2 regions of the Telluria sp. ZB2R32 genome follow, and region 2 is predicted to be linked to the other one. Evidence: riboswitches for the same ligand, from Rfam matches in the RefSeq annotation. Region 2 holds a riboswitch; the other holds the start of a gene.
The links. Region 2 has a riboswitch for thiamine pyrophosphate ahead of thiC (phosphomethylpyrimidine synthase ThiC). Riboswitches for the same ligand answer to the same signal wherever they lie in the genome.
Positions count from the first base shown of each region.

Region 1: linked by a shared signal. The riboswitch ahead of AC56LG_RS11535 (TonB-dependent siderophore receptor) and the one ahead of thiC (phosphomethylpyrimidine synthase ThiC) in region 2 are both predicted to bind thiamine pyrophosphate.

Region 1 is NZ_JCASIG010000003.1:468,333-478,526, reverse strand. Features, by position in the region: gene AC56LG_RS11545 (glutathione S-transferase) at 1-356, opposite strand, end outside; gene AC56LG_RS11540 (DUF535 family protein) at 633-1,592, shown strand; TPP riboswitch at 1,798-1,895, shown strand; gene AC56LG_RS11535 (TonB-dependent siderophore receptor) at 1,977-4,133, shown strand; gene AC56LG_RS11530 (AAA family ATPase) at 4,286-4,825, opposite strand; gene pnuC (nicotinamide riboside transporter PnuC) at 4,822-5,427, opposite strand; gene AC56LG_RS11520 (alpha/beta hydrolase family protein) at 5,710-7,698, shown strand; gene AC56LG_RS11515 (S46 family peptidase) at 7,857-9,992, opposite strand; gene AC56LG_RS11510 (bile acid:sodium symporter family protein) at 10,170-10,194, shown strand, end outside.
Region 2 is NZ_JCASIG010000001.1:1,016,938-1,027,131, forward strand. Features, by position in the region: gene AC56LG_RS04410 (ion channel) at 1-436, opposite strand, end outside; gene AC56LG_RS04415 (chemotaxis protein CheW) at 524-1,000, opposite strand; gene thiE (thiamine phosphate synthase) at 1,111-1,719, opposite strand; gene AC56LG_RS04425 (bifunctional hydroxymethylpyrimidine kinase/phosphomethylpyrimidine kinase) at 1,730-2,509, opposite strand; gene AC56LG_RS04430 (thiazole synthase) at 2,506-3,288, opposite strand; gene thiS (sulfur carrier protein ThiS) at 3,305-3,508, opposite strand; gene thiC (phosphomethylpyrimidine synthase ThiC) at 3,511-5,436, opposite strand; TPP riboswitch at 5,498-5,601, opposite strand; gene AC56LG_RS04445 (valine--tRNA ligase) at 5,770-8,568, shown strand; gene AC56LG_RS04450 (PEP-CTERM sorting domain-containing protein) at 8,737-9,309, opposite strand; gene AC56LG_RS04455 (VOC family protein) at 9,436-9,813, shown strand; gene AC56LG_RS04460 (DUF2147 domain-containing protein) at 9,914-10,194, shown strand, end outside.

The sequences.
Region 1 (10,194 bases), on a different contig from region 2:
TACAGGCTGTTGCCGACCGGGTGGTGGGTATCGTGCGCTTCGCCCACCAGGTCGGCAATCGTCAGCTGCAACTGGTGCGTCCACAGCCGCCCGGCCGTGTCCTGCGGCGCCAGGCCATGGCGCTCGCCCAGGACCATCAAGATCGCCGCCGTCTGGCCGATCGTCATGCCTTCGCTGCGCAGGAAAGGCGGCGCGAAGCTCGGCGTCGGCCCCTCCTTCAATGCCGCCATCAAGGCATCGACGCCGCCCGGCCCGCGCGCCACGTCTTCGTAATCCTCGCCCGCTTCCTCCAGCGCCAGCCGGACGAATTCGCCGCGGCCCTGGATGCCGGGCCAATAGAACAGTTCGTATGCCATCGGGGTCTCCGCACAAGTAGGAGGCCGAGTATGGAACAGTTTTTCGGGAAGCCGCGCGCGGATCGTGCTAATCTTGCAATAAAGAATGTTTACTCCAGAGAATAAAACGACCTGAAAGAGAACCACGATGCTGACGATGCGTACGCGCGACGGGATGATGCCGTCGAAAATATTGCCACAGAGAATATGTTTCTCTTGAGCAATCGCACCGCTGGGCCCGGCCGGCTGGGACACCATGAGACTCTTCGCAACCCGCCGTCTTCCACGGAGCGTCCCATGATCCTCGCTCACCTGACCCGTTACTGGCTCGCCCGTCGCAGCGAGCTGCGCTTTTCTTCCTGGCTGCTGTCGGTGGCGCGCAGCGCGCGCGTGCTGCGGTTCTACCGCGACCACGCCGCGCTGTGCAAGCTCGACGTCTACCGCAACCACGTGCTGACGCCGCCCAACGACGATCCCTTCCACCACCTGAGCCACCCGGCCTATCTGGTGCAGGGCCTGAGCCCGCGCCAGCGCGTGCAATGCGTGCTGTCCCATTACCGCTTCGAGGAGACGACGTTCGACACGGCCTACAAGGCGGCCGTGTACGCGGGCGGCGGCCTGACCTTGTGGGAGCAGACGGTCGAGGAACACGCCTTCCTGATCCGGCTCGAGATGGCGTCGCGCACCAATGCCGAGGGCGACCTGACGATCGCGCTGCTGGCCGACGGCAAGGTGCTGCACCGCTTGTCGTTTTCCTGGGTCGAAGGAAAAATCGCCGGCGTACCGGCGCCGCTGGTGCCCCTGGTCGCGCGCAACCAGGGCCGCTGGACCGATTCGGGCGAAGCCTTCGAGGCTTTCGAGCGTTGCTTCCCCAACAATTCGCCCAGCTTCTTCTGCTTCGCGGCAATGCAGGGGCTGGCGCAATCGGTCGGCATGGACCAGGTGCTGGCCGTGAAATGCACCGCGCACATCGCCTACGATCCGGACGAAATCAAGCACTTCGCGAATGCCTACGATGGCTTCTGGAAGGTGCTGGGCGGCGTCGAACTGCCCGGCGACACCTGGCTGGTCGCCCTGCCCTTCTACCTGAAACCGCTGGCCGACATGCCTTCCAAGCACCGCAAGCGCGCCGCCCAGCGCCGCGACAACTGGCGCGCGATCGAGGGCAGCACGCGCGCGACGCTGCAGCGCCACCTGCTGCATGCGCGCTCGCACCATGAGCATGCGGCGCCGTTGCGGGAGCCGGTGGAGGTGTAGATACGTAGGGTGGGCCGGGCCACGAAAGGCACTTGTGCCCACGCGGTCGTGCTGATGCATGCCGCGCCGCTTCAATACCTTCTCACGCACGCATTCCGGTTCGTTTTACTTCGCGAATGCCCACCGGTCCCATCCGCGTGGGCACAAGTGCCCACCCTACCCCATTGCCAGAACTACCACACGGATAAAACTCCGTGTTACACTCGCGCCTCGCTAGGGGTCCTGGAACGTTGTTCCGGGTGAGAGATACCCTTCGTACCTGATCTGGATAATGCCAGCGAAGGAAAGCGCGTCAAGCAGTGCATCCCTTGTTTGCCCTTCCCCCACGTTGGCTCCGGTTGTATTCACGCGTCGCGCATGCGCCGCGCAAACCACGAGCACATCATGAAACCCGTCTTCAAGCATTCCCTCCTCGCCTGCGCCCTCGCGCAAGCATTCTCGGTTCAAGCCCAGACCACCCAGACTGCCCAGGCCGTCGAGGCCGACCAACCAAGTACGCCGATCGCTTCCGTCGTCGTCACCGGCAGCAAATGGACCGTCAGCGACCGCGCCAGCATTGGCGGCTTCGCCGACCTGCCGCTGATGGACATCCCGGCCTCGGTCGTCGCCATCGGGCGCAGCCAGATGCAGGATTTGTCGATCCGCTCGGCCAGCGACGCCGTGCAGTACGACGCCTCGGTCGGCGACGCCTACAACGCGGTCGGCTATGCCGAACAGTTTTCGGTACGCGGCTTCAAACTGAACAACAACTCCGGCTACCGCAAGGACGGCATCGCGATTGCCGGCGATACCCAGATCCCGCTCGAGAACAAGGAACGCTTCGAACTGCTCAAGGGCGTGGCCGGCCTGCAGGCGGGCGTGGCCGCGCCCGGCGGCGTGCTGAACTTCGTGACCAAACGCCCGACGGATACGCCGCTGCGCTCGGTGCTGGTCGAGGCGCGCGAGCGCGGCAGCGTGCACGCCGAGGCGGACATCGGCGGGCGCTTCGAGGACACGCGCTTCGGCTACCGCATCAACGCCGCCGCCGACCGCCTGCGCTCCTACGTACGCGGCGCCGACGGCAAGCGCCAGTTCGCCTCCGGCGCCTTCGACTGGCAGATCACGCCCGATGCGAAGCTCGAACTCGACATGGACTTCCAGCACAAGGAGCAGATCACCGCGCCCGGCTATCAGCTCATTCGCGGCGTCGATCTGCCGGTGAACGTGTCGCCCAAGACCCTGCTCAACGACCAGCCCTGGACCAAACCGGTCGATACCGACAGCACCAACCTCGGCCTGCGTTTCGCCTACAAGCTGAACGCCGACTGGAACGCCACGGTCAGCGCCAACAAGCACTGGTTCAAGCGCGACGACTACACCGCCTTCCCCTATGGCTGCAGCAACGAGGGCGAGGGCTTCTATCCGGGCTACTGCTCGAACGGCGACTACGACGTCTACGACTACCAGAGCGTGGGCGAACGCAAGACGCCGTTCGGCCTGCAGGCCCAACTGCAGGGGCGCTTCAGCAGCGGCGCCGTGCGCCACCTGCTCACCGTCGGCGCCAGCTACGCCGAGCGCCACAACAGCTACGGCGACTACGTCTACGACTACGCCGGCTACAGCAACATCTACCGGCCGCTGGTGACCGACCCGGCGCCGGGCAACCCGGCCACCGGCCCGGTCTACGAACGCTTCCGCGACCGCGAGCGCGGCATCTACGTGCAGGACATCCTTACCCTGTCGCCGCAGCTGGCAGTGCACGCCGGCGTGCGCTACGTGAAGATCGACAGCGACCAGCAGCCCGAGTCCGAGCTGCCGTGGGTGAGCGACAAGGCATCGTTCACGCTGCCGAACGTCTCGCTGGTCTATAGCCCGAGCCGCAACTGGAACGTCTACGGCACGCTCGCGCACGGCCTGGAATCGGGCGGCGTGGCGCCGATCGAAACCACCAATGCCAACCAGGATTTGGGACCGAACCGTTCGAAGCAGCTCGAGTTCGGCGCCAAGGGCATCCTCGGCGCCGGCGTGTCGGTCAGCGCCGCCGTGTTCCAGATCACCACCGGCCTGGAATACACCAATGCAGCGGACACGTTTGTCCGCAACGGCGAACGCAATCACCGCGGCCTCGAACTGTCGGCCCAGCGCGCCTCGAACGGCCTGACCTACGGCGCCTCGCTGATGGCATTGCGCGCACGCCAGCAGGACACCGGCAACGCCGCGCTGGACGGCAAGCGCGTCACCAACGTGCCCGAGCTGAAGACGACCGTCTGGGGAGAGTATGCGCTGGCCGCCGTGCCGGGCCTGAAGCTCAATGGCCAGTGGCAGTACGCGGGCAAGAAGACCTTCGATCCGGAGAATACCGTCGACGTGCCCGGCTACCACGTGGTCGGCCTGGGTGCGGCCTACGCCATGAAGATGGGTGCGAGCAGCGTGACCCTGCGCGTCCGCGTCGACAACCTGTTCGACAAATTCTACTGGCGCGACGTCACCCAGGACCTGGGCGGCTACCTGCTGCCGGGCGCACCGCGTACCTTCCGCCTGTCGGCGCAGGTCGACTTTTAAGGAATTTGTAGGGTGGGCTACGCCCACGCGGTACGGCGGTCGCCCAACGTTTGAGTGTAAAGGCGAATGCCACGTCGATCGGTCTGCACACGCAGCCGGTCGAAGCCAAGCCGGCACAGATCGACAGGTGGACCGCGTGGGCCGAGCCCACCCTACAAAGGCATGAGCACCTTGAGTGCCGCTTCGACCTGCCGCAGCCTGTGCGGCAGGTCCCCTTCCAGCAGCACGAAGCGGATGCCGCGCGCATCCAGTTCCCCCACCAGCATGGCGAACACCCGCTGCCGCATTTCCTCCGATTCGCGCATCAAACCATCCGGCACCCAGGGCGTATCGGGCGCCGTCACCAGCGTCAGCGCATAATCATGCTTCGCGGCCAGCCACGCCAGCTCCGCATCCACCCGGCCCCAGTACACCTGGCTGTAGAGCGCCGTCATCAGCGGCGTCGTGTCGCAGAACAGGAAGGCGTTCGCCCCGGCGGCCGCGGCATCTTCGCGCGCGCGCTGGGTGCGGGCGATGCCGGCCTGGTCTTCCTCGAAGGGCACCCGCCCGTGCGTATCGACGAATTCGCGCAGGTATTCGGGCACCCACAGCGTGTCGTAACGGCGCGCCAGCGCGCCGCACAGGGTCGACTTGCCGGACGATTCCGCGCCCAGCACGGCGATGCGGCGCATCATCGGGCCCGCGCTGCTCATCGTTGCACCTGCGCGATATTGCTCCAGGCGCGCAGGCCACGCGCCGCCAGCACCACGAACACCGCATACAGCACCGCCGTCACGTGCAGGTCCTTGAACACGTACAGGCCGACGTACAGCACGTCGACCACGATCCACACGTGCCAGTTCTCGACTTTTTTACGCGCCAGCAGCAGCTGGCCGACCAGGCTGCCCGCGGTCAGGAAGCCATCCATGTGCGGCACGTCGGTGTTCGTGTAATTCTGCAGGAACCACGACAGCGCCAGGAAGGCCGCGCCCCAGCCGGCCAGCGCCCAGGCCCAGCCGGCGCGGCCCAGGCGCGTGACGACCAGCCCGGTCGTGCTAGTGCCGGCCCCAGCGCCGCGCAGCCACTGCCACCAGCCCCACACCGAGGCGGCGATGAACACCAGTTGCAGGCCGCTGTCGCCGTACAGGCGCGCGTCGAAGAAGACGACCGCATAGGTGGCGGACGAGGCGATCGAGAACAGCCAGGCCCAGTGGTTCTGGCGGATGTTGAGCAGCACCGTGGTAGCCGCCAGGGCAAACGAAACCAGTTCGAGCGGGGTGGTGGAGAAGCCGAAAAAGGCGAGTGTGTCGTTCATGCGCGGCGGCGGAAGAGCGTCGACGCGCCCGGGCACGCCGGGGCTGGAAAATAAGGGAAACAGGTGCAGCTCATCGGGCTGGCGAGTATGCACGCTGCGCCGCGAATATGCAACGCAGGTACGGGGTCGCGCCGATGCGACATGTTGCCAAAAAGATTTTCATTTCTGAAAATGCGATTGATATACTGAAATAATTAATGAATAACTACGTGAAGTAAATTCGCGAAATAAATCCGGCACGCCTACCTGCATCACATACTTATAACCAGAAGGAGACGTTTCATGCGTTCGCACCTCGTGGCCCTCAACCCGGCTGTCTTCGTGACGGTACTGGCGGCCATCCTGCCGGCCCGGCCCGCCATGGCCCAGGCGGCCCCCACCCAGATCCCGCTCGCCGCCTTCGTGCAGGAAGACCAGTTCTCCCATCCGCGCCTCGCCCCGGACGGCAAGCACATCGCAATCACCGCGCGTGTCCCGAACGGCAACCGCCTGATTCCGGTTGTGATGATGTACTCGCTGCCGGACATGAAGATGACCGGCGCGATCCGCTTCCCGGTGTACGAGGTGCCGGCGGATTATTACTGGGCCAGCCCGACCCGCCTGGTGGTGGCGAAGGGGCGCGAATTCGGTTCGCGCGAAAAGCCGCAGGCCACCGGCGAAGTGGTTGCCACCGACATCGACGGCAAGAAGCAGGAATACCTGTTCGGCTACCGCATGCGCGACTCGTCCAGCCGTGGCGACCGCTATGGCAACGACGAGAGCTTCGGCTACGTCGAAGACGTTTCGCTCAAACGCGACGGGCACGTGTTCATCACCAGCCACGCCTGGGAAGGCAAGAACACCCTGCTGTTCGACGTCGATTCGAACAAGGCCACGCGCGCCATCGTCGCCGACGTGCCGATGACGGACATGGGATTCGTCCTCCAGCGCAGCGGCAAGCCGCGCTTTGCGACCGGCGTCGACGAAACCTCGCATGCCGTCCAGTTCCGCTTCGACGACGCCAGCGGTCGCTGGAACAAGCTCGACGCGAAGCTGGGACGGCGCTACCAGCCGTTGCATTTCAGTTCGAACGACCGCGATTTCGTGGCGCTCTACTCGGCCGGCGGCGAGCCGGACCAGCTGGTCCTCGAAAACACCGCCAGCGGCAAGCGCACGGTCCTGTTCGAGGATGCGGTCGGCAGCTTCGCCGGCGCCTTGTACGCGAGCGACACCATCCCGTTCGGCGCCTACTCCAGCGTCGGCGTACCGCGCGTGCGCTATTTCGACGAGAACAGCGCCGACGCCCTGCTGCACAAGCAACTGAGCGCGCAATTCCCCGGCCAGCACGTCCATTTCATCGACGCCAGCGACGACCGCACGCTGCTGCTGTTCAGTGTCCGCAGCGACCGCGATCCGGGCACCTATTACCTGTTCAACCGCGCGACGATGAAGGCCGACATGCTGTTCGCGGCAATGGAAGCGATCGATCCGGAACGCATGGCCGAACGCCGTCCGATCAGCCTGAAGGCGCGCGATGGGCTGGCGCTGCACGGCTACATGACCGTACCGGCGCATGCGCCGGGAGCCAAGCTGCCGCTGGTGGTGCTGCCCCACGGCGGCCCGCACGGGCCGTCCGACAACTGGTTCTTCGACGACGACGCCCAGTTCCTGGCCAGCCGCGGCTATGCGGTGCTGCAGGTGAACTTCCGCGGCTCGGGCGGGCGCGGCGTCAACTTCCAGGAAGCGGGCTACCGCCAGTGGGGCGGCAAGATCATCGACGATCTCGAGGACGCCACGCGCTGGGCGGTCGCCCAGGGCGGCATCGACGGCGAGCGGGTCTGCGCCTACGGCGCCAGCTTCGGCGCCTATGCGTCGATGATGCTGGCCGCGCGCGATTCGGCCACCTTCAAATGCGCGGTCGGCTACGTCGGCGTCTACGACCTGAAGCTGCTGGCCAAGCCCGAGAACAACCGCAACGACGCCTACATGACCAACGTCGTGCGGAAATACGTCGGCGACGACCGCGCCGAACTCGATCGCAACTCGCCCGTCACGCTGGCGGCCAGGATCAAGGCGCCGGTGCTGCTGGTCCACGGCGGCAACGACAAGCGCGCACCGGTGGCGCACGCCGAAGCGATGCGCGCCGCCCTGGTCGCCGCCGGCCGTCCGCCGGAATGGTTCCTGGCGCCGAACGAAGGCCACGGCTTCTACGACACGGCCAACCGCACCGCGTTCTACGAAAAGCTCGAAGCCTTCCTCGGCAAGCATATCGGCAAGGCAGCGGTGCACTGACGGCGCAGCAGTCTTCGTCCGGCAACCGCGGCGCCTCACGCCGCGGTTTTTTTTTGCCGCTAGCCTGGAACCGGATACGCTCGCCGTAGGGTGGGCATGCCCACCAACGAAAAACCGCGGCGGGATCGCTCCGGCCGCGGCGCTTGATCGACCCGGAATTACTTCTTCGGATACTTGATCGTCATTTCCTTCAACAGGTTGTCGGCATGGTCGACTTCCTTCATCACCCACAGCATGTAGCGGATGTCGACGTGGATCGCGCGCGTGATGGCGGTGTCGAAGTACCAGTCCTTGGTGATCGATTCATAGGTCGAATCGAAGTTCAGGCCGACCAGTTCGCCGCGCTTGTTCATGATGGCCGAACCGGAATTGCCGCCGGTCGTGTCCGCGCTCGACAGGAAGTTGACCGGCACCGTGTTCAGCACCGGGTCCTTGAACACGCCATAGCGCCTGGCCTTGACGGCTTCGGTGAGCGCCGCCGGCACCAGGAACGGATCCTTGTCGGTGGCCTTTTCGACGATGCCCTCGACGGTCGTGAACGGACCCTTGACCAGGCCGTCGCGCGGCGCATACGGCGCGACGGTACCGAAGGTCACGCGCAGCGTCGAATTCGCGTCGGGATACACGGGCTTGCCCTGCGATTTCTTGTACGCGATGACGGCCGACATGTATTGCGGGATGGTGCGGTCGAGGTTGCCGTCGACTTCCTTGCGGCGTTCCTCGAGACCATTGGCAACCTCGTTCATGCGCACGGCCAGCATGATGAACGGGTCCTTCGAAGCGCGGAAGGCATTCACGTCCTGGCCGATCCAGGCCAGGCGCTTGGCGGTATCGGCCAGCTCGGTCGACTGGTACAGGGCAGCCAGGCCATTCGCATCCGGCACCAGCGCGTCCAGGCCTTGCGGGTGCAGCTTCGCATCGATCTTCGCGTAGCGGTTCAGGGCCGCGGCATAGCGCGCCTGGTCGACGCTCGGGACGAACGACTGTTCGAGGCGGGTCAGGCGCGCCTTGATGAACGAGAGGTCGCGTTCCTGGTAGCCGCTGTCGCGCTGGGCGTCCGGCTTCTGGCGTTCCTGCGCAAGGCGGTACAGCAGGCGCGCACTCTTGAGCAGGTCGCTGTGGGTGGCTTCGGCATAGGCGGCTTCTTCGCGCGAGAGCGCCATGTCGAGCGCGATCACGGCGTCGAGATCGGCCAGCAGCTTGGGGCCGCTTCCATTCTTTGCGTACCAGCCGCGGAACTCGGCGTCCTGCACGTCCTTGATGGCGGCGATGTCCTTGCGCGCGAAGCCGTCGAGCAGGCCCTGGCTCTTCTTGAGCACATTGTTCAGGCTTTTCGCCACGCTGGCGTAGCGCACGTCCCAGGCGGGGTTGCCCTTGGTGGCGGACGCGATCACGTCGAGGTCGGCCGTGATGGTGGACACGCGGCCCGGCAGGTCGACGTCGCGCGCGAAGCGCACTTCCGACGGCAGCTTGTAGCGGCTGGTGCGGCCCGGGTAGCCGGCCAGCAGGATCGGATCGCCGTTCTTCAGGCCTTCGGCCGAGACCACCAGGAAGTCCTTCGATTTATAGGGCACGTTGTTCGGCGACGGGTCGGCCGGGCGGCCGTCCGGGCCGACGTAGGCGCGCAGGAAGGAATAGTCGCCGGTCTGGCGCGGCCATTCGTAGTTGTCGATGTCGCCGCCGAAGTTGCCGATCTTGTCCGATGGCGCGTACACCAGGCGCACGTCGCGGATCATCAGCTGCCTGATGCGGTAGTACTCGAGGCCGCGGTGGAAGGCCGGCACCGAGCAGCGGTAGGCCTTGTCGCTCTCGCATTCGGCGATCAGGGCCTTGATGCGTCCCGAGATCGCCTCGTTGCGCTGGCGGCCGGTCAGGTCCGGGCCCAGGTCTTTCAACACGCGGTCGGTGACGTTCTCGACTTTCTCGGTCACGTACACCAGCGAGTTCGGGCCGCCCGGCAGTTCCTCGGCACGGGTCCTGGCGAGGAAGCCGTCGACGATGTAGTTCTTTTCCGGGGTCGCGTTGCGCTGGATGGCGCCGTAGGCGCAGTGGTGGTTGGTGACCACCAGGCCATCCGGGGACACGAACGAGGCCGAGCAGCCGCCGAGCGAGACGATCGCGCTCATCGGATGCTTCGACAGGTCGGCCAGCTTCTCGGCCGGCATCGTGATGCCGATGCGTTTCAGTTCGGATTTCAGTTGCGGCAGCTGGTGCGGCTGCCACTGGCCTTCATCGGCCATGGCATGCGCTGCGACGCCTAACAGGGCGACGGGAAGAACGATCGATTTGAACAAGGTAGGACCCCGGTTGAGAAAAATTCAAGCGGGGAGTATAGCCCGGTTGGGGAGCGCCGGAAAACGATTTTTCGGCGTCAATACATGAGTTCAGGTAGTGGCGCTGAACACCCACGGCCGACGGGCGCATCCCTCAGGCTCAGGCTAGAATGGCCGTTTCGCCGCCGGATAAACACTATGGGACGCATCGCCTCTTCCTTCT
Region 2 (10,194 bases):
CCTGCACCACCAGGTAGAGGTGGGTGAAGCCCCAGGCCAGCAAGGTAAACGTGGCGCCGGCGGCGTACAGTTCGTCGGTAGTGACGTGGCGGTCGGCCATCATGTAGGCGATCAGGCTGCCGGCGGCGTAGAAATAAAACAGCGCTTCCAGGCCGGACGCCCATGCCTGCAGCACGGGCAGGTTGAGGAACATCTGGGCCGACAACAGCGCGATGATGGGCACCGACATCGCCACGCTGAACCAGGTATGTCCGGGCGTGCGCCGCACCATGCGGATGGTAAAAGTGAGGATCGCAATGCCGAAGGCGTTAAAGGCGATGTGGCCGTAGTGCGTCTGTTCGAGGAAGGGATACAGCAGCATCCCCAGCAGCTGGGCCAGCAGCAGGATCGCGGACGGGTGGCGCCGCGTACGGACGATCAGGCGAAGAAAGCGCATCGGTTTTTTGTGAAGGAAGTCGATGGCGCTATTGTAGGCACAAGCCCGCACCGATGCGGCACGCTCGGCGGGGCATGCCGGTTCCGCTTATGCGGAGACGCTGTCGATCACGCCCATCTCTTCCGACGACATCAGGCGGTCGATGTCGACCAGGATGATCATGCGCTCGTCGACGGTGCCGAGCCCGACCAGGTAGTCGGTATTCAGGGCGCCGCCCATGTCGGGCGCCGGCTTGACCTGGTCGGCCGTGAGAGTGATCACGTCCGAGACCGAATCGACCACCATGCCCACCACGCGGTCCTGGATGTTCAGGATGATGACGACGGTGAACTGGTTGTAGGTCGGCTCGCCCAGCTTGAACTTGATGCGCATGTCGACGATCGGCACAATGGTGCCGCGCAGGTTGACCACGCCCTTGACGTGTTCCGGGGCGCTGGCGATGCGCGTCACCGCTTCATAGCCGCGGATTTCCTGTACTTTCAGGATCTTGATGCCGTATTCCTCGTTGCCGAGTTTAAAGGCGAGCGCTTCGAGCACGCCATCGTTCATCAATGCGTTGTCCATGGTTTATAAAGAGTGTGAGAGAAAGAAGACCGGGATTATATATTTTTTGCCGCAAGGCAATAAACAGCAGTGTGTTCGGTGCTTCCGGTTTGTCTCTCCGCTGCAACGCGTCATCCGAACAAGGCCGCAATGCGGCGCGCCGCCTTCTCCGGATCAGGGTCGCCATACACGCTGGTGATCGCCGCCACCATGTCGGCCCCGCGTGCGACCAGGGGCGCGCTGTTGTGAGCCGTCATGCCGCCGATGACGACCAGCGGCAGCGACAACTGCGCGCGTGCCCGGTCCAGCAGCGCAGGCTCTGTCACGAAGTCGTACTTTTTTACCGGCGACGGATAAAAGCCGCCAAAGGCGGCGTAGCTGGCGCCCGCCTCCTCGACCGCATGCGCCAGCGCCAGGTCGCCATAGCAGGAAGCGCCGACGATCTTGCCGGACCCGAGCAGGCGCCGCGCATCGGCGACGCCCATGTCGGTGCCACCCAGGTGCACGCCGTCCGCATCGATCCGCGTGCACAGGTCGAGATGGTCGTTGACGACCAGCGGCCTGCCATGGCGCCGGCACAGGGCCAGCAGGGCCGTCGCCTGCTCCACGCGCAGGCCGTCGCCGGCGTCCTTGTGGCGGTACTGCACCAGCGCCGCGCCGCCGCGCAGGGCGGCCTCCGTCGCGGCCAGCAGGCGGTCGGTGTCGTTCCAGTTGGGGGTGACGAGGTACAAGCCACGCATGATGATCCTTTCATTCAGATGGTAAAAAACGGCGCGGAATGCGCTGTCCGGGCGCGATCGCGAACGATCGGGCCAGCGCCGCATGGCAATAGGCCTGGGCCGCGTCGAGGGCCATCGGCATGTCTTCGCCCAGCGCCAGGCGCGCCGCCAGCGCGGCGGCCAGGGTGCAGCCGCTGCCGTGGAATGCGCCGGGCAGGCGCGGCCAGCGCCAGCGCCGCACCAGCACTCCGTCGCGGTACCAGCGGTTGGTGACGAAGCGGCCGCCGTCATGGCCGCCCGTGACCAGCAGCTGATTGCAAGTCGGCGCACCGATGCGGCGCAGCTCCGGTGCGTTCGGCAAGGCGATGGTGGCCAGCGCCAGCAACTCGGCCACGGCGGCGACGGCGTCGCCGGCGCTGCCATTGCCGAGGGCGTCGCCATGCCCGCTGGCCAGCACCGGGTCGAGCACGACCGGCAATTGCGGAGCGCGTGCGCGCAGGCGGCGCAGGAAGGCCGCAATGACGCGCGCATTCTCCAGGCTGCCGGGAATGCCGATCTTGACGGCGCCGATGTCGCACACGGCGGCCACCGCTTCGGCCTGGTGCAGCACGAAGGCGGCATCGACCGGCGCCACCGCGTGCACGCGCTCGTTGTCCTGCGCCGTCAGCGCGGTCGCCACCGGCAGCGCGTGCGCTCCTTGCGCGGCGATCGCCAGCAGGTCGGCCGCCAGGCCGGCGCCGCCGCTGGGGTCGAGCCCGGCGAAGACCAGCACGCACGGCGCGCTGTCGGCCGCCGTGATGCGATCCGTCATGCGATCCGTCCCTCGATCGGCGACGAGGGCGAGGCGGCGAAGCGTTTCGGCATGCGTCCGGCGAGATAGGCCTCGCGCCCGGCCTGCACCGCCAGCTTCATCGCATGCGCCATGCGCACCGGCTTCCTGGCGTTGGCAATGGCCGTGTTCATCAGCACGCCGTCGCAGCCGAGCTCCATGGCGATCGCCGCATCCGAGGCGGTGCCGACGCCGGCATCGACCAGCACCGGGACGGTGGCCTGCTCGACGATCAGCGACAGGTTCCATGGATTGAGGATGCCCATGCCCGAGCCGATCAGGGACGCGAGCGGCATCACCGCCACCGCGCCGATCTCCTGCAGGATGCGCGCCTGCACCGGGTCGTCGCTGCAGTACACCATGACGTCGAAGCCGTCGCGCACCAGCGCCTCGAGCGCCACGATCGTCTGCGGCATGTGCGGGAACAGGGTTTTCTCGTCGCCCAGCACTTCCAGCTTGACCAGCTTGTGCCCGTCGAGCAGCTCGCGCGCCATCTGCAGCGTGTAGACGGCGTCGGCGGCGTTGTAGCAGCCGGCGGTGTTGGGCAGGATGGTGAAGCGCTCGCGCGGCAGCACGTCGAGCAGGTTCGGCGCGCCCGGGTCCTGGCCGATGTTCACGCGCCGGATCGCCACCGTCACGATCTCGGCTTCGGCGGCCAGCGTCGCCGCGCGGGTTTCATCCAGGTCGCGGTACTTGCCGCTGCCGACCAGCAGGCGCGAACGGTACCCCTTGCCCGCGATGGTGAGTAAATCGTCGTTCATGATTTGTCCTTTATTGTCAGCCGCCGCCGATGGCGCGCACGATGTCCACCCGGTCGCGCCCCGCCAGGGGGCGGGTGCTCCACTGCTGGCGCGGCACCACCTGGCGGTTGACGGCCAGTGCCACCGCCGCGTTGCCGATGCCGAGCGCGCGCACCAGGTCGGCGAGCGTGCCGCCTTCGGGCAGGCGGTACGGTTCTCCGTTCAGTTCGATCTCGAGCACGCCTACACCTCGCGGTACAGGCGGGCACCGCCGCGCACGAACTCGACCGCCTTTTCCTGCATGCCCTGCGCCAGCGCGCCCTCCTCGCCGATGCCGCTGGCCGCGGCATAGGCGCGCACTTCCTGGGTGATCTTCATCGAACAGAAATGGGGGCCGCACATCGAGCAGAAATGGGCGACCTTGGCCGACTCTTTCGGCAGCGTCTCGTCGTGGAAGGCGCGCGCCTTGTCCGGGTCGAGGCCGAGGTTGAACTGGTCTTCCCAGCGAAATTCGAAGCGCGCCTTGGAGAGCGCGTTGTCGCGGATCTGGGCGCCCGGGTGGCCCTTGGCCAGGTCGGCCGCGTGGGCGGCGATTTTATAAGTGATGATGCCGTCCTTAACGTCGGCCTTGTCGGGCAGGCCGAGGTGCTCCTTGGGCGTCACGTAGCACAGCATGGCGGTGCCGTACCAGCCGATGTGGGCGGCGCCGATGCCGGACGTGATGTGGTCGTAGCCGGGCGCGATGTCGGTGGTGAGCGGCCCGAGCGTGTAGAACGGCGCCTCGCTGCAGCCTTCCAGCTGCAGGCGCATGTTCTCCTCGATCAGGTGCAGCGGCACGTGGCCGGGCCCTTCGATCATCACCTGCACGTCGTGCTTCCAGGCGAGTTGCGTCAGTTCGCCCAGCGTCGCCAGTTCGGCCAGTTGCGCTTCGTCGTTGGCGTCGTAGATCGAGCCGGGGCGCAAGCCGTCGCCCAGGCTGAAGGCGACGTCGTACTGCTTCATGATGGCGCAGATGTCCTCGAAATGCGTGTACAGGAAGGATTCCTTGTGATGCGCCAGGCACCACTTGGCCATGATCGAGCCGCCGCGCGAGACGATGCCCGTCAGGCGCTTCGCCGTCATCGGCACGTAGGCGAGGCGCACGCCGGCGTGGATGGTGAAATAGTCGACGCCCTGCTCGGCCTGTTCGACCAGGGTGTCGCGGAAGATCTCCCAGGTCAGGTCTTCGGCCTTGCCGTTGACCTTTTCCAGCGCCTGGTAGATCGGCACGGTGCCGATCGGGACCGGGCTGTTACGCACGATCCATTCGCGCGTTTCGTGGATGTGCTTGCCGGTCGAGAGGTCCATCACGTTGTCGGCGCCCCAGCGGATGGCCCAGGTCATCTTGTCGACCTCTTCGCCGATCGAGGATGTCACGGCGGAGTTGCCGATGTTGGCGTTGATCTTGACGAGGAAGTTGCGGCCGATGATCATCGGCTCGCTTTCCGGATGGTTGATGTTGGCCGGGATGATGGCGCGTCCGCGCGCCACCTCCGCGCGCACGAACTCGGGCGTGATCTCGTCCGGGATGCTGGCGCCGAACGACTGGCCCGGATGCTGGCGGCCCAGCAGCCCGGCCGTGCGCTTGCCCAGCGGGCCGGACGCTTCCAGCTGCGCCAGGTATTCCTTGCGGCGCAGGTTTTCGCGCAGGGCGACGAATTCCATCTCGGGCGTGACGATGCCGCGCCGCGCATAGTGCATCTGGGTGACGTTGGCGCCGTCCCTGGCGCGGCGCGGGGTGCGCGTCAGTTCGAAGCGCAGGGCGTCGAGGCTGGGGTCCGCCAGGCGCTGTGCGCCGTAGCTGGAACTGGGACCTGCCAGCTCCTCGGTGTCGCCGCGTTCGGCGATCCAGCCGCGGCGCAGCGCCGGCAGCCCGCGCCGGATGTCGATCCGGGCGGCGGGATCGGTGTACGGGCCGGAGGTGTCGTAGACGAACAGCGGCGGGTTCGGCTCGCCGCCGAAGCTGGCGGGCGTGTCGGACTGTGAGACGGCGCGCATCGGCACCCGGATATCGGGGCGGCTGCCTGCGACGAAGACCTTGGCCGAGTTCGGAAACGGGGTGATGGCGTTCGTGTCCACCGTGGCGGTGGCGGCGTCGAACTGCCGTGCTGGGTTCAGCGGTGCATTCATGTGGCTCCTTTGGGCAGGAGCCAGCAAAGGAGGCGCGAGGTGCGGGCGTGCGGGCGCACGGCCGTTGTCTCGCAGGCTTCCCTTCGCTGGCATTATCCAGATCAGGTTCAGAGGGTATTTCTCACCCGCGCAGCGTTTCGCTGCACAGGACCCCTAGCGTGTGCTGCCATGTGGCAGCGGGTGGATTATAGCTTGCCGGGATTTCTTTACAAGCGATTAATTGGAGGACGTGGGGCGCCTGCCTGCCCAAAAATATCGCCGCAAGGGCAAGAGCGCATCCGCGCCCGCCTCCTCTATAATGGTTCTTTTCGCACATTCAAACGCCATCACATCATGGAATTAGCCAAGTCTTTCGAACCAGCCGACATCGAACAATACTGGCGCGCCGAGTGGGAAGGCCGCGGGTATTTCGCCGCCACCCTCGACGCCGACAAACCAGCGTTCAGCATCCAGCTGCCGCCGCCGAACGTGACGGGCACGCTGCACATGGGCCATGCGTTCAACCAGACCGTGATGGATGGCCTGACGCGCTACTACCGCATGCGCGGCTATAACACCGCCTGGGTTCCGGGCACCGACCACGCCGGCATCGCCACGCAGATCGTGGTCGAGCGCCAGCTCGACGCCCAGAAGATCTCGCGCCACGACCTGGGCCGCGACGAATTCATCAAGAAGGTCTGGGAGTGGAAGGAACAGTCCGGCAACACCATCACCGGCCAGATGCGCCGCCTGGGCGCCTCGGCCGACTGGGACCGCGAATACTTCACGATGGACGAGACCCGTTCGAAAACGGTGTCCGAAGTGTTCGTGCGCCTGTACGAACAGGGCCTGATCTACCGCGGCAAGCGCCTGGTGAACTGGGATCCGAAGCTGGGCACCGCCGTCTCCGACCTGGAAGTCGACTCGGTCGAGGAAGACGGTTCGATGTGGTACATCCAGTACCCGCTGGCCGACGGTTCGGGCACTCTGACGGTGGCCACCACCCGCCCTGAAACGATGCTGGGCGACGTCGCCGTCGCGGTCGATCCGACCGACGAACGCTACGTCCACCTGGTCGGCAAGCTGCTCAAGCTGCCGCTGACGGAGCGCGAGATCCCGATCATCGCCGACAGCTACGTCGACAAGGAATTCGGCACCGGCTGCGTGAAGATCACGCCGGCGCACGATTTCAACGACTACGCCGTCGGCCAGCGCGCCGGCCTGGCGCCGATCACGGTGATGACGCTCGACGCCAGGATGAACGAGAACGCCCCGGCCCAGTACCAGGGCCTGGACCGCTTCGCGGCACGCAAGCAGATCGTCGCCGACCTGGAAGCGCTCGGCCTGCTCGAACAAGTAAAACCGCACAAGCTGATGGTGCCGCGCGGCGACCGGACCGGCGTCGTCATCGAGCCGATGCTGACCGACCAGTGGTTCGTCGCCATGACCAAGCCGGCGCCGGAAGGCACCTTCAATCCGGGCAAATCGATCACCGAAGTGGCGCTGGAAAAGGTCGCCAGCGGCGAGATCAAGTTCGTGCCCGAGAACTGGAGCACGACCTACAACCAGTGGCTCGGTAACATCCAGGACTGGTGCATCTCGCGCCAGCTGTGGTGGGGCCACCGCATCCCGGCCTGGTTCGACGACGCGGGCAACATCGTCGTCGCGCGCGACGAAGAGGAAGCCAAGGCCAAGGCGGCCGCGCAGGGCATCACCGGCGAATTGCGCCGCGACGAAGACGTATTGGACACCTGGTTCTCGTCGGCGCTCGTCCCCTTCTCGACCATGGGCTGGCCGGAAGAAACGCCGGATATGAAAATGTTCCTGCCATCGTCGGTGCTGGTGACCGGCTTCGACATCATCTTCTTCTGGGTCGCGCGCATGGTCATGATGACCGCGCACTTCACGGGCAAGGTGCCGTTCGAGACCGTCTACGTGCATGGCCTGGTGCGCGATTCGCAGGGCCAGAAGATGTCGAAGTCGAAGGGCAATACGCTCGACCCGATCGACCTGATCGACGGTATCGACCTCGAGTCGCTGGTGAACAAACGCACCGCCGGCCTGATGGACCCGCGCGCCGCCGAAAAGATCGCCAAGGCGACCCGCAAGGAATTCCCGAGCGGGATCCCCGCCTTTGGTACCGACGCCGTTCGCTTCACCATGGCCAGCTATGCTTCGCTTGGCCGCAACATCAATTTTGATTTGGGCCGCGCCGAGGGTTACCGCAACTTCTGCAACAAGCTGTGGAACGCGACCCGCTTCGTGATGATGAACACGGAAGGCAAGGACTGCGGCAAGCCGGATGACGCCGACCTGTCGCCGGCCGACAAGTGGATCATCTCGCTGATGAACCGCGCCGAGCTGGAAGTGGCGAAGGGCTTCGCCGACTACCGCTTCGACAACATCGCCAGCGCCATCTACAAATTCGTCTGGGACGAGTACTGCGACTGGTACCTGGAAGTGGCCAAGGTCACGGTCCAGCAGGGGTCGGAAGCGCAGCAGCGCGCCACCCGTCACACGCTCTTGCGCGTGCTGGAAGTGATCCTGCGCCTGGCGCATCCGGTCATTCCGTTCGTGACCGAAGCGCTGTGGCAGGCGATCGCGCCGCTCGCGGGCAAAACGGGTGATTCGATCATGCTGCAGCCCTACCCGGTCGCCAACGAAGCGCTGATCAGCGAGTCGGCCGAAGCCTGGATGGCGCAGCTGAAAGACCTGACCAACGCCACCCGCAACCTGCGCGGCGAAATGAAGCTGTCGCCGTCGGTGCGCGTGCCGCTGATCGTCGAGCCGGGCAACGAGGCGGACCGCGCCAACATGGCCGGCTTCGCACCGTTCATCCAATCGCTCGGCAAGCTGGCCGAAGTGCAGATCGTCGACGCGCTGCCGGAATCGCCGGCCGCGGTGTCGATCGTCGGCACCACCAAGCTGATGCTGAAGGTCGAGATCGACGTCGCCGCCGAACGCGAGCGCCTGTCGAAAGAGATCGCCCGCGTCGAAGGCGAGATCGCGAAAGCCAATGGCAAGCTGTCGAGCGAAAGTTTTGTCGCCCGCGCGCCGGCCGCCGTCGTGGCCCAGGAAAAGGAACGCCTGGCCAACTTCTCGGCGACGGTCGACAAGATGCGTGAGCAGTTGGCGAAGCTGCAGGCGGCGTAAGCGTGCTGGCGGTATGGCGTGCAAGGCGCCATACCGGTTTGGCTTTCCCGCTGACAGCCGTGTACCGTACGGGGTCATTGACGCCAATGGCGTCAATGACGGGTTCGGCGGGCATGCCCGCCCTACGGTGCGCTCCGGTTATCGGTGCAAATGACCAACACGACACCTCTACTTCCTGCGTGAGCGCCGCGCCGCTAGCAGCGCGGCGACACCCAAGCCCAGCATCCCCGCATGCGCCGGCTCCGGCACCGGCGGCACCCGCGTCACGACGTTGTCGATGCGTCCCCAGTCTTCCCCATAAATGTCGTCCGGATCGGGCGTGGTCATGTACCAGTTCACGTAATTGACGTTCTGGAAGCTGGCCGGCAGTTCGACATAGGTCAGCGGCACCTCGGCCGGAATGTTGAAGGTGGCGCCCGTATCGGCGATGAAGGTCGACACGCCGCCCAGGTATTCGAAGCCGAGCAGATCGAAGTTCATGCCGTCCTCGCGCCGGATCTGGTAGGGCGAGGAACCGAACTGGCTGTGCAGCCACAGATTGCCGCCGCCGGGATGCAGGTGCCCGCCTCCGGGTGCGGTTTCGAGCGAGGTGAAGCTGTAGCCAGACTCGCTGTACGAATCGATGTAGATACCGTCGATCTCGTCGAAGTCGACCACCACGATGGCGCCGGATGCGGCGCCGGCGCCAAGCATGAGCGCGCAGGCAGCGGCCAGCTGTCTCATCCATCTGGAAATTTTCATGATATTCCCTCAATATTAGGATTGAGAAAGCGCAAGGATTTTTGCTTTCTGGTTCCAGCATATGGATGGGCAGTGCAGGTATATTGATGTGTTTCAAAGTGCGCGCTGACGCTTGGGAGGAAGACGATGATTCGCGACCATATGTATGTATTGGCAGTCCACGACCTCGAACGCTCGGCGGCGTTCTACCGCGACGCACTCGGCTTCGCCGTGCACGAGATGGGCGACCCGGGCTGGCGCATGTTCGAGCGCGATGGCTGCCGCATCATGGCCGGCGCATGTTCCGACGCCATGCCGGCGGCCGATACCGGCGACCATGCGTATTTCGCTTACCTGGTGGTGGACGATGCCGATGCCGAGCATGCGCGCGCACTGGCCGCCGGCGCCGTGATTGTCAAGCCGCCCGCCGACGAGCCGTGGGACATGCGCGAGTTCGGCCTGCGCACCGTTGACGGCCACCGCATCATGGTCGGCCACGCGTTACGGACTGAGACGCAGGAGTGACCCGGGGACGCTGAAACATCCAGCAAGCTTTTTATCGCCAGCGCGCGTGCGGGGTTTGCTACACTGCGCGCAGCGACATCACAACAATGGAGACCCGACGATGCGTATTCTGATCAAGGCCAGCCTGCTGGCCACCATGCTGTTCGCCGGCGCCGCCGGCGCGCAAAACAATTCGCCGATCGGCCTGTGGAAGACGGTCGACGACGAAACCGGCAAGCCCAAGGCGCTGGTGCGCATCACCGAGGAAAACGGCGCCCTGCAAGGCAAGATCGAAAAGCTGTTCCGCGGCCCGAACGAAGACCAGAACCCGACCTGCGTCGCCTGCACCGACTCGCGCAAGAACCAGCCGATCGTCGGCATGACGATCGTCTCGGGCCTGAA